2 linked regions of the Chitinophaga varians genome follow. The protein of the gene in region 2 interacts with the protein of the main gene of each other region in a pairwise test. Links are inferred from orthologs where the notes say so. Each region holds a gene or a part of one and is shown on either strand. Other genes may lie near its edges.

Region 1 (4,528 bases), 2.0 Mb from region 2 along the record:
CGAAGTTAAAACGGTCCGTACGGTTCTGGGTGTGGGTTACGCCAATCACCTGCTCCTGTTTGCTGCCTACAAGGTAGTTCAGTTCGGAATAAGGACGGTTGGTATTATAAAACCTGGCATTGGCGTGGTTGAAGCCATAGATATCGTACGCATGAAAACCGGCGTCAAATCCGGGTTTCATCAGCGGTGTAAAGATGATATTACGGGCAGCTGAACCACTGTTGCCCAGCGTCATATAGTTGGCCGGCACTTTCAGGAAGTCGATATTGAAATCCGCCACAGACGAGTCGATGGTAAAATCCGTCGGCTCACCGAGGTAACGGTAAGTCAATGTAAGCGTGTCCGGCTCTTCGTGGTGGTGCATCGTGTCTCGCTGCATTTTACTGGAGCCGCCGCCACCGCCCGTATTGCCGAACCGGCTGGTATTGAACTGTGCCATTAAGGAATGACTACCTGCCAACAGCAGGACCATGATAATAAGAAATTGCCTCATCCGAAAATGACAAAACGTTTATAGTTGCCGGATTAATTCACTAAAGATAAGCGTTAGCTTGGGTTCTGCCGCATGGGCCGCTTCCAGTACTTCCTCATGGGTGATCACATTTTCTTCCTCACGGATGCCGATATCGGTGATAACGCTCATGGCAAAGACTTTCAGGCCGGCATGTGCCGCTACGATCACTTCCGGTACTGTGCTCATGCCTACGGCATCTCCGCCGATGATGTGCATATATTTATATTCCGCCCTGGTTTCGAAAGTAGGACCCTGTACGCCTACATATACGCCGGTATGCAGGTCAATATTGTTGGCTGCAGCTATCTGAAACGCTGACAGGATCAGTTCTTTGGAATAGGGTTCGCTCATGTCCGGGAAACGGGGCCCCAGTGTATTCTCATTACGGCCACGCAGCGGGTGCTCCGGCTGCAGGTTGATATGGTCCCTGATGATCATCAGGTCACCCACCTTAAAGTCAGCGTTCATACCGCCGGCAGCGTTGGAAATGAACAGGGTATGAATGCCCAGTTCCTTCATCACCCTTACCGGAAAAGTGACCTGTTTCATGGAAAACCCTTCATAATAGTGGAATCTGCCGGCCATTGCAACAATAGGCCTGCCCTGCATATATCCCAGTATCAGCTTCCCGGAATGCCCTTCCACCGTAGATTCGGGGAAATGGGGAATATCACGATAAGATATTTCGATGCTTTGTTCTATTTCACCGGTCAGGTTACCCAGCCCGCTTCCCAATATCACCCCGGCCACAGGCGTCTCCTGCCAGTGTTTTCTGATATAATCCCCAGCTTCTTTGATCTGGTCCGTTAATTCACTCATCTGTTTATGCATTAATTAAAAGTCGGATTTAAAAAACAAACCCGCGCAAAGTTATTTTTTAATTCACAAATGAATGCGGTTTTATATTTAAATCATAATGACCTATTTTAGCGGCAAATTTTATTGCGATGAATTTACACGAGTACCAGGCTAAAGAACTGTTGAAAAAATATAATGTACCGGTTCAGGAAGGCATTCCGGTAGAAACACCGGAAGCAGCGGCCGAAGCTTACAAGCAACTGAAGGTGCAGTATGGTAATGAGTTTGCAGTGGTTAAAGCGCAAATTCACGCTGGTGGACGCGGTAAAGGTAAAATCCGTGGAACTGAGCAGAGAGGTGTGGCTGTAGGAAAAAATGCGGAAGATGTGAAAACCATTGCGGGCAACATCCTGGGTGGCACACTGGTAACCATACAGACCGGCGAAGCAGGCAAACTGGTAAACAAAGTACTGGTAGCACAGGACGTTTATTACCCTGGCCCTAATCCGGTAAAGGAATTTTACCTGTCTATCCTCCTGGACCGCGCTAAAGGCCAGAATGTGATCATGTATTCTACTGAAGGCGGTATGGATATCGAAGAAGTAGCGCACAGTACTCCTGAAAAAATATACAAAGAATGGGTAAAGCCAAACATGGCCCTGCAACCATTCCAGGCCCGTAATATCGCTTTCAACTTCGGTTTGAGCGGCGAAGCGTTCAAAAACATGGTGAAATTTGTTACCAACCTGTACAACGCTTACGTAGGACTGGATTGCAGCATGCTGGAAATCAACCCGTTATTTAAAACCAGCGACGAGAAAATCATTGCCGTTGACGCCAAAGTAAACCTGGATGACAACGCCCTGATGCGTCACCCTGACCTGGAAGCCCTCCGCGACATCACCGAAGAAGATCCAACCGAAGTGGAAGCTGGTAAATATAACCTGAACTTCGTGAAACTGGACGGTAACGTAGGTTGCATGGTTAACGGCGCCGGTCTGGCCATGGCGACCATGGACATGATCAAACTGAGCGGCGGTGATCCGGCCAACTTCCTGGACGTAGGTGGTACTGCCAACGCACAAACCGTTGAAGCAGGCTTCCGCATCATCCTGAAAGACCCTAAAGTAAAAGCTATCCTGATCAATATCTTCGGCGGTATCGTTCGTTGCGACAGGGTTGCCCAGGGTGTTATCGACGCCTACAAATCCATCGGCAACATCAACGTTCCGATCATTGTACGCTTACAGGGTACCAACGCCAAAGAAGCAAAAGAACTGATCGAAGCCAGCGGCCTGAAAGTGCAGTCTGCTACCCTCCTCAGTGAAGCTGCTGACCTGGTGAACAAAGCACTGAACTAATCATTGGATTATCAGATATTAAAAAAGCGGAGATCAGCAGATCTCCGCTTTTTTTTTCGATTTTTCGGGCCTTAACTGCCAAAATTCTTCAATTCGGCCTCTTCTTTCGCTGTATCATCCCCCCAGGATTTCTTTTTATCAATCACCCAGCCCAGGAATTTCCTGGCTTGCGCCTGGTCTACTCCCCTGCTCATCCGTACAAGCCCTTGCAGGTTTTCCAGACTGGCATCGGCAGTCACCACCGCATCCGCCCATTTCAGGTACTGCGCTTTTAAGGCAGCATCTTTGGCTAACTCCGCTCCCAGGTAAAACTGCATATACCGCACCCTGTTTTCGTTGCGGTCCGGATGCGCAGCGGCAAACTCGAGAAATGCCCTGACATCTTTGCATTTTTTATAGAGGTAGTTTTCTGCATAATACATCTGCACATAGTTCCAATCCTCCGGGCGGTATACGGCCTGCTGCTTTTGCAGGAACACGTCAAATGCGGCTTTGTCCAGGGCGGCTGGCAGCGCAGCTATATCCTGCTTCAGCAGCTTGTCCATGATATTGATGTTCAGATCTTCACCGAAACGGTCCAGGTAAGCGCCCCGGTTCTTCAGGTAAAATGTGCGGTAATCATCCGGCAGCACAGCGGTCATCTGCATTACCTTAAAAGTGGATTCGGCCAGCTTGTCTTTTTGTTTGGCCAGATACCCCGCAATCTCGTCTTTATCTCCGCCTTTGTAATTCTTGTCCCACATGGCCCTGTAGAAAGCGGGGTCTTTGGAGGAAAGGCTGTTGCCAAAACCGGCCAGTGTTTTACCGGCTTTGTAACGGACAATATTGTTTTTCAGAAAGGCCATGAACCTGTCAGGCTCCTGGTAACCGGAGCTTCTGTCCAGCAACTGGCCGTCACCGGAAATAACCAGGTAAGTGGGAAAACCGCGCATAAAATACTTGCGGCACATCTCCATCCCAAATTCTTCCTTAAACACGTCATAACCGGTACAGATAAAATTTTCTTCCATGTACTTTTTTACTTCCGGCCGTGGAAAAACTTTTACTTCCATGTCTTTACAGGCATGGCAACCTTCAAAATAGGTGTCGATAAAAATAGGTTTGTGTTCTTTCCTGGCCCTGTTGGTGAGCTCTTTCCAGCTGCCTTTAATGAATTGGGTACTGACCTGCGCTACGGCCATAACAGGCAATAACGCAGCTACCAGCAATGCTTTGGTTAGCTTTTGCATACGCTTTTTTAATGGTTTGGTTGTTGGTTGGTTGGTTTGGTTTTCTAAGACCGCAATAGTAAGTAATATCCCTGTAATCCTATAGGATATTGGATAGACGGCAATTCAGGGCGATGATATAAAAAACGAAGGGCTGACCTTTATGGTCAGCCCCTGTTATGATTAACTATCTTTTTTAGGAGGATATACTGCTTTGGGTGTGGCAGGTGTTCCCTTGTCTTTATTATCTTCTTTAGGCTTTGGCGTTACCGGCTTCTCCTCTTTGGGCCTGGTGGTTTCCTGCGCCGGCTTGTCAGCCCCCGGTGAGTACATGTCTTCCTCATTGGTCTGGTAGTCGGATTCGGAACCGTTGCCGATATCTTCCGCTTCTGCACCGGGTTTCACGTTGGTGTCAAAGTTGGAGTAGGTTTCATCCGTCATATTGGCCGGCACCGGGAATTTATCACTGCTGGTAACTTTCAGTGTATTATCGGCAAATACTTTCTGCATGAAATAGGCCCAGATAGGCAGGCCTGTATTGGCGCCCTGACCTATACCGGTGGTGGCAAAGTGGATAAAGTTGTTTTCGCAACCTACCCAGGCGCCTGCCAGCAGTTTAGGGGTGTAACCAATAAACCAGCCGTCGG
Region 2 (4,485 bases):
CGATTTTTATTTCCGCAGCGTGACGGTTGTAGTCTTTCGGATCTGGCAGTGATTGCTCCCAGGCTTTTACCGGTTTTCTGTCGAGCAACAGTTTCCAGTATCTGTTCTGTCGGTCACGATAGTCATTCTGCGCCAACTGGAGGGAAGCGGTAAAAGCTTCATCCACAGCCAGTACGCGCAGGTATATCTTATCTGCGTTTTTATACTTCACCAGGGTACGGAAAGGCAGGGACGGGATATTTACCTTCTCTGTAACCAGGTCGAGGGCCTGTGCTTTGATTTCAGTGAGCAGGTTAGAGCAGTCGGCCGCACCGCGGGTGCCGGGGCCTTTTTCTATGGCCTGTTCACATATTTCTTTGGCTTTTTTCAGGTTGGCGGTGCTGTCGGCTTTGCCATACAGGGCATTACCGATATAGGTATTGGCCAGGAGGGCCAGTACGCCGGTCACTTCCTTTTCGCTGCTGTAAGCCGATGTCATTTGTTCCAGCGCTTTGCGGTATTGCTGTGCCTTGTCTTCCGTCACGGCGATCTGCTGCATGTACTGAATCCTTTCGAGGTCTACATCGAGCAGGGCGGCCTTTTCATTTTCGTGCAGGCGTACCAGTTGTTGCAACAGCAGGATGGCCTGGTATTGCAGGGAGGCTTTGTCTGTCGTTACAAAATCATGCCGGGCGAAGGTGGCGGCAGGTGCAAAGGCAGCCGGATCATCCAGTTCGAACTGGTCTACTGGTTTGGTGAGGGTGTTTTCGCCTGATTTGAAGTAATCCAGGGCGCGGTGTGCCAGCAGGTCGAATAATACCGGACGGAGCTGGCGGGTGTCGGTGCCTTTGACCAGGATGGGATCGAAGTCTCCGACAGGTGTTTTTTGCAGGATGGCTTTGTCGGCCACGGAGGCCAGGTAGGCCGCTGTAATCTGGCTGTGGAGGTAGTCCTGGCTCCAGGTGGTAATGTCCTTGCCGCCAGTCTCTTCTGCAATGGCGGTGCGGTTATAGAGCCGGTACCGGTTATTGCGGAGATAGTTCAGCAATACTTCGCCTTTGATACTTTGCAGGATGGCCTGCTGGGCGCCTTTGGCAGCAGCAATTTTCTGGTTGAGTTTTTCCAGGTTTTGCTGGATACTGCTGTCGCTCAGCTGGTCCGTGTATTTCATCTGATAGATGAGGGCTTTGATCTGCTGGGCGGGCAGGTTGTCTTTCACAGCCCGGGCATAGATCTGGTCTACTTCTCCCAGTGCGGATTTAGGCAGGTTCTTCTCGTCGAGGGCAGTCACTTTCTTCCAGGAATTGTCATAATAGGTCTGAGCCATCACGCAGTTGGTTAAAAATAAAACAATGAATAATGAGAGGCATAAACGCATATATATCGCTATTTACGGTAAGTTATACTTTTTGTACAGGATGCAGGTATTGTATGGGTTTCCATAAGGGGGTCAAAAAAAAGGTGAAAAGTGATTGGGAGACCCGCTTCACTTTTCACCTTTTCAAATATATCAGGGTAAACTGATTAGGCCAGTGCTGGTTTTTTGCTCAGTACTTCAGCCATCGTTTTACCGATGTTAGCAGGGCTTTCCACTACGGTAACACCGCATTCAGCCATGATTTTCATTTTAGCGGCAGCAGTATCTTCCGCACCACCGATGATAGCACCGGCGTGGCCCATACGGCGGCCCGGAGGCGCTGTCTGGCCGGCGATGAAGCCTACAACAGGTTTAGTGCCGTATTCTTTGATCCAGCGGGCTGCTTCTGCTTCCATGCTACCACCGATTTCACCGATCATGATGATACCGTCAGTTTCAGGGTCGTTCATCAGCAGTTCCACTGCGTCTTTGGTGGGGGTGCCGATGATCGGGTCGCCACCGATGCCGATAGCGGTAGAAACGCCCAGACCGGCTTTAACTACCTGGTCAGCAGCTTCGTAAGTCAGGGTACCGGATTTGGATACGATACCGATTCTGCCTTTTTTGAAGATAAAGCCCGGCATGATACCGACTTTAGCTTCTTCCGCGGTGATTACACCCGGGCAGTTAGGCCCGATGAGGCGGGTATTGGAACCTTGCAGGAAGTTTTTGGCCTTGATCATGTCCTGAACAGGGATACCTTCCGTGATACATACTACCAGGGCAATACCAGCTTCGGTAGCTTCCATGATTGCGTCTGCAGCAAATGCCGGAGGTACAAAAATGATAGATACATTGGCACCGGTAGCTTTTACCGCGTCGGCCACGGTGTTGAACACCGGGCGCTCCAGGTGGGTTGTACCGCCTTTACCGGGCGTAACGCCGCCTACAACCTGGGTACCGTACTCGATCATCTGTGTAGCATGGAAAGTACCTTCTGTACCGGTAAATCCCTGCACAATCACTTTGCTATCCTTATTAACTAAAACACTCATCGCGCTTGTTTTATTGGTTTATTATGTTATATGTTTCTTCTATCGGTGCGGCAAAAATAAGCCGATTTCCATAATTCTGCAATTTAGTGCCTTTAAGATAAAGCTACCAATTAGCAGGGAAATTACTTTTTGCTGTCGCGTTTCAGCTGTTCAGCCAGCTGATCTTTCCACTTATTGTCCTTGAACATGTCCAGCTGGCGCATTTCTTTGGCTTCCCGGAGGAATTCGGAGGCAAAAATGAAGTCATTGAGCTTCTGGTCCTTACTGAACACGATCTCCTTATTGCTGCCTTCCCACTGCTTCTGCCCCTGGTACATATATACAATATGGTCACCGCTTTCCATTACGGTGTTCATATCGTGGGTGTTGATAACGGTGGTGATATTATATTCCTGGGTCAGTTCCTTGATCAGCTGGTCTATCAGCAGGGAGGTCTGTGGATCAAGGCCGGAGTTAGGCTCGTCGCAGAACAGGTATTTGGGATTTAATACGATGGCACGGGCAATTCCCACCCTCTTTTTCATACCACCGCTGATTTCGGCGGGGAATTTTTTGGCGGCGTCTTTCAGCTGCACTCTCTCCAGACACTCTTCCACCCGCTTTTTCCGCTCTTTTAAGGAGTCTTTGCTGAACATTTCCAGCGGGAACATCACATTTTGTTCCACCGTCATACTGTCAAACAGCGCCGAGCCCTGGAACAGCATCCCGATCTGCTGGCGGACTTCCTTCTTGGCGTGGTGGTCCATGGCGGTGAAGTCCTGGTTATCATACAGGATAGTACCGGTATCGACGGTCATCAGGCCCACGATACATTTCATCATGACGGTTTTACCGCTACCGCTGGCGCCAATAATCAGGTTTACCTTACCAGACTCCATAACGGCCGAAACGCCTTTCAGTATCTCCTTATCTCCAAAGCCCTTGGTTATATCTTTCAGTTCAATCATGATTACAGTAATATAGCCGTTAACGCGTAGTCCATAAATAATATCAGTACGCAGCTCACCACCACCGCAGTGGTGCTGGCCTTACCGATCTCCAGGGCGCCGCCCTGCACGTTGTAGCCATAGTAGGCCGACACGCTGGCGATAATAAACCCGAACGTGTAGGATTTGGCCATGGCGAAAAATACGTTATAAGCCTTAAACTCCTGCCGCAGCCCCATCATGAACTGTTCCCCGGAGAGCGCACCGGACAGCACGCCCGCCTCTTTACCGCCCCAGATACCCAGGAAGCCGGCAATGGCCACCAGGACCGGGATCATCAGCGTAGCGGCCAGGATTTTAGGCAGGATCAGGTAACCTTTGGTATTGATGCCCATGATCTCCAATGCGTCTATCTGTTCAGAAATACGCATATTGCCCAGCTCAGAGGCTATTTTAGAGCCAATCACCCCGGCCAGTACAATACTGGTAAGGGTAGGCGCAAATTCAAGGATGATGGTGTCGCGCACGACCTGTGCGATCGTGCTTTTGGGAATAATAGGGCTTACCAGCTGGTAAGCAGTTTGCAGGGTGGTAACCCCTCCCATGAAAAGGGAGATAATAAATACTATCCCGAACGACCCTACGCCAATATCTACGCACTGCTGCATGAACTGTTTCCAGTATAACTTCATGTTTTCCGGACGGGAAAACATGCCTTTCAGCATCAGCAGAAAATTTCCAAAATGATAAAAGAATCTGAATTCCATAGCTGGTCAAAGATATGAAGGATTTTGCCAATCCGACCCGAATTTAAGATTTTATGGTGTGGCTAACGTAAACTGCTTACCAGTAAGCGTTTCAAACTACGCTCGATAATTTCGCCCATCGTCTTGCAACGCGAAAAAACAGCATCGTGATAATACTCTGCCAGCTCATCTCCCAGCTGCTGCACCTTCTCCGGGAAAGACACTTTATCGGTCATGATCACGTCCCGCAGGTCTTTGATCCGGTGACGCTGCACCTTGAGACGGCGTGCGATCAATGCCCGCTCTTCCTGCTGGTACTGCTTTACCACTTCAGCATTGAGATGCTTCATCGCCAGCTCCACAAACACACGGTTCTCCTTAAAAAACTGCGGCATATACAGGGTGCGGCGACCTTCGTAAAA

The links. Proteins that work in one complex are often made in the same cells at the same time.
Region 1: the proteins of sucD (region 2) and sucC interact in binary tests that used the Escherichia coli proteins (3 or more experiments, as listed by UniProt). The link is inferred for Chitinophaga varians from one-to-one orthologs.

The regions. Positions count from the first base shown.
Region 1 is NZ_JABAIA010000001.1:1,363,292-1,367,819, forward strand. The notes cover bases 628-3,567. They hold sucC (ADP-forming succinate--CoA ligase subunit beta), read left to right. Parts: upstream 628-1,461; coding sequence 1,462-2,673; downstream 2,674-3,567. Other genes in these bases: HGH92_RS05530 (purine-nucleoside phosphorylase), read right to left, coding at 628-1,333; HGH92_RS05540 (thioredoxin family protein), read right to left, coding at 2,745-3,567. Outside these bases: HGH92_RS05525 (putative porin), read right to left, coding at 1-472; more of HGH92_RS05530, read right to left, coding at 512-627; more of HGH92_RS05540, read right to left, coding at 3,568-3,902; HGH92_RS05545 (transglycosylase domain-containing protein), read right to left, coding at 4,065-4,528. UniProt on the Escherichia coli protein: Succinyl-CoA synthetase functions in the citric acid cycle (TCA), coupling the hydrolysis of succinyl-CoA to the synthesis of either ATP or GTP and thus represents the only step of substrate-level phosphorylation in the TCA.
Region 2 is NZ_JABAIA010000001.1:3,375,284-3,379,768, reverse strand. What follows is about bases 448-3,344. They hold sucD (succinate--CoA ligase subunit alpha), read right to left. Parts: upstream 2,392-3,344; coding sequence 1,504-2,391; downstream 448-1,503. Other genes in these bases: HGH92_RS13905 (MlaE family ABC transporter permease), read right to left, coding at 3,341-3,344; HGH92_RS13910 (ABC transporter ATP-binding protein), read right to left, coding at 2,514-3,338; HGH92_RS13920 (alpha-2-macroglobulin family protein), read right to left, coding at 448-1,306. Outside these bases: more of HGH92_RS13920, read right to left, coding at 1-447; more of HGH92_RS13905, read right to left, coding at 3,345-4,084; HGH92_RS13900 (hypothetical protein), read right to left, coding at 4,147-4,485. UniProt on the Escherichia coli protein: Succinyl-CoA synthetase functions in the citric acid cycle (TCA), coupling the hydrolysis of succinyl-CoA to the synthesis of either ATP or GTP and thus represents the only step of substrate-level phosphorylation in the TCA.